2 regions of the Pseudoalteromonas sp. OF7H-1 genome follow, and region 2 is predicted to be linked to the other one. Evidence: predicted binding sites of a transcription regulator. Region 2 holds the regulator's gene; the other holds the start of a gene.
What was found. The regulator LexA, encoded in region 2, represses DNA repair genes until DNA is damaged. The targets are predictions, from matches to a motif close to TACTGTATNNNNATACAGTA.
Positions count from the first base shown of each region.

Region 1: the regulator LexA is predicted to act here: its motif matches at 1,480-1,499, upstream of ruvC (crossover junction endodeoxyribonuclease RuvC).

Region 1 is NZ_JAKRFX010000009.1:6,851-10,409, reverse strand. It holds gene MHN30_RS12455 (hypothetical protein) at 1-123, shown strand, start outside; gene MHN30_RS12450 (hypothetical protein) at 185-1,291, opposite strand; gene ruvC (crossover junction endodeoxyribonuclease RuvC) at 1,538-2,059, shown strand; gene ruvA (Holliday junction branch migration protein RuvA) at 2,062-2,679, shown strand; gene ruvB (Holliday junction branch migration DNA helicase RuvB) at 2,682-3,559, shown strand, end outside.
Region 2 is NZ_JAKRFX010000026.1:54,846-58,404, reverse strand. It holds gene lexA (transcriptional repressor LexA) at 505-1,119, shown strand; gene coxB (cytochrome c oxidase subunit II) at 1,480-2,622, shown strand; gene ctaD (cytochrome c oxidase subunit I) at 2,622-3,559, shown strand, end outside.

The DNA of each region.
Region 1 (3,559 bases), on a different contig from region 2:
CCGAAAACAACGCAAGCGTCGTGCTTGATGACGGATGCGCCAAGCCCTGTAAACCCAGATGCGCTAAAAGAGCTTGCTATCTCGATAGAAAAGCAACTAGCAGAGCAAGGTGAAGGCGAGTAAGTTCGTCAACCGAATATAAAAGAGGCGACTTAGGTCGCCTCTTCAATTTTTTAAGCACTAACTAAGGACAAGCGCCTTCCATACTAAAATATGGCTTGCCCCACGGGTCATAGTAAGTCCATGTACAGGTTTGAGGACCGCTGATACCACCAAAACCTCGTCCAGGGATCCTATCGTAACCTTTACCAAGGTTGACAGGATCATGTCCGCCGCCACCGCCACCGGCTATACTCGCTTCAAGATGTTTATTTAATACTTCAAGCATACAGTTAGAAACGTTAGCAGGTCTCGACCTTCTCATATCTTTAATTCTACTGCCGCCAAGAAAAGACGTATGTTCTGCAAGCTCAAAGTCTAGTCCTGTCCCTCTTGGGCCTTTGAAAATGTCGTAGACTATGATGTGATCTCCGTTGACGGAATCTGCAAATGTTACACTCACTGAGCGAGTTTCAGGCACATACTGCCAGCTCCCGCCAAGCCCTACACCACCTTTACTCACAGAAAAGTTGAGTGCGGTCATTTGCTTTGTTTCAAATGCCCCGTCAACACTTCCGTACTCTTGTTGAAATTTATTTACTAAGCTTTTATGCAAGTTTGCTCTTGCTTTTACATCATAAGCAAAGTGGGCTGCGCGGGTGATCGGCTCGTTTTCACAGTTATTCGGCGATGCTGAAGCTGTTGAAAATCTCTGCGTAAGCGCCTCTGAGAGGAAAGCTGTTTGCATCGTTTGAGATTGATACTGGTCATTCACTAGTGACACTGCTCTATCCCAAGCTGCATAATACCTTAATAATTCGTCTGCAAGGTTATTCGCATCAGCTGGTAGGTTTTTTTCTGTTGTATTAAGTGTTAACTCGTTACGAAACTTACCTTGGTTTGTGTGGTTGAGTTGGTAGTACCACTTTTGGCCTGAGTTCGCATTAATAATTAGTACGTCTCGCGGTTGTGAGTAACACTCTTGAGTATAATCCCAACCGAATGGTCCATTTATCTTACACTCCACCGTAGGTGGATATTTTTTGGCAAAGTCGATGGCATTTCCTGCACTACATGAGTAGCAAATTTCGGTTTGATACTGAGTAATAGCCGCATTTGCAGATACAGAAATCCCCATACCACTAGCTGTTAACGCTCCGTAAAGTAATGCTTTTATCGAGTTTCTTTCCATTGAATTTCCTTTTAGTTCACTCTTAAGTTTATGAAGTTGTTTTTATGTTATCACGGTGTTTTTATTTTGGAAACATTATGATTGTGCTCTATCTAAATTACCAATACCTCACCTAACTGGTATTAAAATGATGATAGTTAGGCAAACCGAAAAACTTAAGTTGGTAAAGCAGAGTAGGGTTACAACTTAACTGGTAATCTATACAGTATTTTGGCATTATAACCAAAAAACCAAGAGACGATGCGTTTGGCTGTCATTTTAGGAATTGATCCGGGGTCAAGATTTACAGGCTATGGTGTGATTGCTCATCAAGGTGCAAAGTTCCAATATTTGGGGAGCGGTTGCATTAAAGTTGGTGAACATGACTTTCCCACTCGATTAAAAATGATCTATCAAGGGATCACACAGCTCATAGAGCAGTTTTCGCCGAGCGACTTTGCGATTGAGCAAGTGTTCGTTGCGCATAATCCAAGTTCAGCCTTAAAACTTGGTCAAGCGCGAGGTGCGGCCATTGTTGCAGCGACCATGCAGTCAGTGGTTGTGAGTGAATATTCGGCAAGGCAAGTTAAACAAGCCGTTGCGGGTACCGGTGGTGCAGACAAAGCCCAAGTACAGGAAATGGTAAAGCGCATATTAAAGCTGCCTGGCACACCCCAAGCTGATGCTGCAGATGCGTTGGCGGTGGCGATTTGTCACGCGCACTCAAGGCAAAACTTAATAAAAATGGCAGGCGCAGCGCGTAAAACCGTAAGAGGAAGGTTGAGATAACCATGATAGGAAAATTAAGCGGAACACTGTTAGAAAAGCAGCCACCAGAGATATTAATTGATGTTGCAGGTGTAGGTTATGAAGTGCAAATGCCTATGACTTGTTTTTATGAATTACCGAGCGTGGGCGAGCCGGTTTCAGTATTTACTCACTTTGTAGTACGTGAAGATGCGCAGTTACTGTTTGGTTTTAATACCAAGATCGCACGTGCATTGTTTAGAACGTTAATTAAAGCGAACGGAGTCGGTCCAAAGCTCGGACTTGCAATTTTGTCTGGCATGTCTGCAGAGCAATTTGTTAGCTGCGTGAATCATGGCGATGCAACGACTTTGGTTAAGATCCCAGGTGTTGGTAAAAAGACCGCTGAGCGCCTAGTGCTTGAAATGAAAGATAAGCTAAAAGACTTTGGCAATGACTTACTCACACCGTTTAGCGATGCTGCTGTACTTGCGCCGCAAGAGCATCCGACGGTAAGTGATACCCCAGCAGATGAAGCAATTGCAGCCTTAATGGCATTAGGGTATAAACAAGTTCAAGCACAAAAAGCGGTAAAAGCCGTAAACAGAGAAGGCATGACGACCGAGAGTATCATTAAAGACGCTCTTAAATCGATGATGTAACTATGATTGAAGCAGATAGATTAATTGAACCTGAGATCCAAGGTAATGAAGATTTAGTTGATAGGGCGATTAGACCTAAATTACTAAATGATTATACTGGTCAGCCACATGTCAAAAAGCAAATGGAAATTTTTATTGCGGCGGCACGTTCAAGACAGGAAGCCTTAGATCACTTGCTGATATTTGGTCCGCCGGGTTTAGGTAAAACCACGCTTGCGAACATTGTCGCAAACGAGCTTGAGGTTAATATTAAAACCACCTCGGGACCTGTGCTTGAAAAAGCAGGGGATTTAGCTGCGTTGCTCACTAACCTTGAAGAAGGGGATGTGTTATTTATTGATGAGATCCATCGTTTAAGTCCTCAGGTGGAAGAAATTCTCTATCCTGCGATGGAAGACTATCAATTGGACATCATGATTGGTGAAGGCCCTGCAGCACGCTCAATTAAACTGGATTTACCACCTTTTACTTTGGTTGGCGCAACGACACGTGCCGGCTCGTTAACCTCACCATTGAGAGACCGCTTTGGTATTGTGCAGCGCTTGGAGTTTTACTCGGTTGCGGATTTGTCTTCGATTGTGACTCGCTCAGCGTATCATTTAAATCTAGAGATCAGCGAGTCGGGCGCAACTGAAGTGGCGCGTCGAGCGCGCGGTACACCACGAATAGCAAATCGTTTACTACGCAGGGTAAGAGACTTTGCTGAAGTGAAGGGCGATGGCTCTATCACTGAAGAGATTGCGCACTTAGCGCTGGATATGGTCGATGTTGATAAATGTGGCTTCGATTATATGGACCGCAAATATCTGCTGGCAATCATAGAAAAGTTTACTGGTGGCCCGGTTGGTCTGGATAACCTTGCTGCGGCAATTGGAGAAGA
Region 2 (3,559 bases):
CAGTAATGCAGCGGGTTTTTTGCTGTTTGGGGTATAGAGATTTGAGATATAAAACCTCGCAAGCCAATCAACACATCGCGAGGTGAACTCACTCCTATCACAGTATCAGCACAGTGCAACATGGTAGGTGGTTTACCCACCGATGGCTTGCAATGAAGTTCCGGAAAAAACCATGTACATCAAAACCCGTTGCAGTAATGCAACGGGTTTTTTGCTATTTGGGATATAGAAAACCTCGCGAGATGAACTCGCTCCCACCACAGTATCAGCATAGTGCAACATGGTAGGTGGTGGTTAGTCAGCCCTAAATCTTAATAATCTATTTCTTATTGCGTAGAGTCGTAGGTTATGCTCTGAGGCACAGACTTCACTTCTTGTTTAATGGTGCTCTAATTAATGCTATTAGCAAACACACTTAAAATATGTCGAATAAAGAAACATTTGCGATTTTTTTTGAGCTGTATATACTTACAGTAAATAAACCACTGTATGGAACACCAGTTAATGCGTCCTCTAACAAAACGACAAGAACAAATCTTTGAATTAATAAAAGTATTCATAAAAGATACTGGCATGCCTCCAACTCGTGCTGAAATAGCTGATGCTTTGGGTTTTAAGAGTGCAAATGCAGCGGAAGAGCATCTTAAGGCGCTTGCGAAAAAGGGAGTTATCGAAATGGTCCCTGGCGCAAGCCGAGGGATTCGACTTGTAGAGGATGAATCCGAACAACTTGGTTTACCTATTATTGGCCGTGTTGCTGCTGGTGAGCCTATTCTGGCAGAGCAACATGTAGAGAGCCACTGTAATGTAGATGCGAGTTTTTTTAAACCTAATGCTGATTATCTTTTGAGAGTTAATGGTATGAGCATGAAGGATATTGGCATTATGGATGGTGATCTACTAGCCGTTCACAGCACTAAAGTGGCTGAAAATGGCCAAGTGATAGTAGCTCGTGTAGAAGAGGACGTGACAGTTAAACGCTTTGAAAAGAAAGGAAAGAAAGTCTTATTACATGCTGAGAATGAAGAATTTAAAGCGATTGAAGTGGATCTAGAGCATCAAAATTTCTCCATTGAAGGGTTAGCTGTCGGCGTTATCCGAAGTGCTGACTGGATGTAGTTTATGAGAGCGAGTGTAGCGTTAAATATAAAGTTGCGCTTGCTTTAACTATATTTTGTTTAAAAAGTGATAATTAACTTTTCTAACTATGTGAAAGTAGGATGATTATAGTGACTTTAATCATTTAGTAATATTTTTAGTTTTCTGATATTTATACACTATTTTTCATCATTCTTTGTTTTACCCCCTATAGTCCCCAGTTTTGATTCTAAAGTCGGTCTTCTCAAAAATCTTGCAATTTGTTTGTTTTTTGACTAATTGGTTAATAGTCGTGCAGTAAGTCTATGTACAAATAGACAATATGACAGTCATCCAATAATAACAAAAGACAACCGCGAGTTGTCTTGAAGGAGACGTCAAATGAAAATTTGTCGATTAGTTGTAGCATTCATCGCAGTGCTAATCGCCATGCCCTCACTTGCTAACAGCGCTTACAATATGAGGCAAGGTGTTACAGACATTAGTCATCAAGTGTATGAGCTTCACATGACCATATTTCTAATATGTTGCGTCATTGGGGTTATTGTATTTGGGGTTATGTTTTGGGCGCTTATAAAACACAGAAAGTCAAAAGGCGTTGTTGCAGCGCAATTTCATGAAAGCACCAAAGTGGAAATACTTTGGACAGCAATTCCTTTCCTGATACTCATTGGTATGGCAATACCAGCCACAAAAACGCTTATTGCTATGGAAGACACGAGTAAAGCTGATCTGACCATTAAGGTCACAGGCTCTCAGTGGAAATGGCACTATGAGTATATGGGGCATGATGTTGAGTTCTATTCTTTGCTCTCTACTCCGAAAGATGAAATTAGTGATCTCAAAGAAAAAAATGAAAATTACCTGCTTGAAGTTGATAAGCATTTAGTTATTCCCACCGATAGGAAAGTTCGCTTTTTGATGACCTCAGATGATGTCATCCATTCTTGGTGGGTGCCCGATTTTGCGGTGAAGAAGGATGCCAATCCGGGCTTTATAAATGAGGCATGGACAAAGGTAAACGATGAAGGAATTTACAGAGGCCAATGTGCTGAATTATGTGGCAAAGATCATGGCTTTATGCCTGTCGTTGTCGAGGCCGTAAGTCCCGATAAATTTGATAGTTGGCTCAACGATGCTAAAGCTGAAAAAGCAAAAGCAGAGGCTGAGTCACAAGCAGTTGCCCAACAAACCCTTTCGAAAGAAGAGTTAATGGAGGTTGGTGAACAAACTTACATGGCTTATTGCGCAGCTTGCCATCAACCAACCGGGCTTGGGCTACCAGGTGTCTTCCCTGCAATGAAAGGGAGTAAAGTCGTCACTGGAGATATTAAAGCTCATATAGATATTCTACTTTTAGGTCGCCCAGGAACTGCGATGCAATCTTTCGCAAAGCAATTAACAATCAAGCAGATAGCGGGGGTTATCACCTATAAAAGAAATAGTTGGGGTAATGACACCGGCGATGTTATTCAGCCAAGCGAAATACAGCGTGAGATAGATGCATTAGAGGAGGGTAAGTAATGAGTGCCATCGTAGAAGAACATTCACACCATACAGCTCCAAAAGGCTTAAAGCGCTGGCTGTTTACTACCAATCATAAAGACATTGGAACACTGTATTTATTGTTCTCACTAACCATGTTTTTGATTGGTGGTGCTATGGCGATGGTGATCCGCGCCGAGCTTTTCCAACCCGGGTTACAGCTTGTAGATCCACACTTTTTTAATCAAATGACGACAGTGCATGGACTAATAATGGTATTTGGCGCAGTAATGCCCGCATTTACAGGCCTTGCCAACTGGATGATCCCAATGATGATTGGTGCTCCTGATATGGCGCTACCGAGAATGAATAACTGGAGTTTTTGGATACTCCCTTTTGCGTTTGCAATTTTACTGATGTCGTTATTTTTGGAAGGTGGCGGGCCTGCTTTCGGTTGGACTTTTTATGCGCCACTATCTACAACATATAGCAATGACAATACTGCATTTTTTGTTTTTGCGGTCCATATAATGGGCATTAGCTCTATTATGGGTGCTATCAACGTTATCGTGACCATCGTCAATCTTAGAGCTCCAGGTATGACATGGATGAAGTTGCCTTTATTTGTCTGGACTTGGCTGATAACTGCATTTCTTCTGATTGCTGTTATGCCCGTACTCGCTGGCGCTGTGACTATGGTATTGACTGATAAGTTCTTTGGAACGAGCTTTTTTGATGCAGCAGGTGGTGGTGATCCTGTTATGTTCCAGCATATATTCTGGTTCTTTGGTCACCCTGAAGTGTATATCATGATATTACCTGCCTTCGGCATAATCTCTACGATAGTACCGACATTTTCAAGAAAGAAACTGTTTGGCTATGCATCAATGGTTTATGCAACCGCTTCAATTGCTCTGTTGTCGTTCGTCGTTTGGGCTCATCATATGTTTACTACGGGCATGCCTTTAGCTGGTGA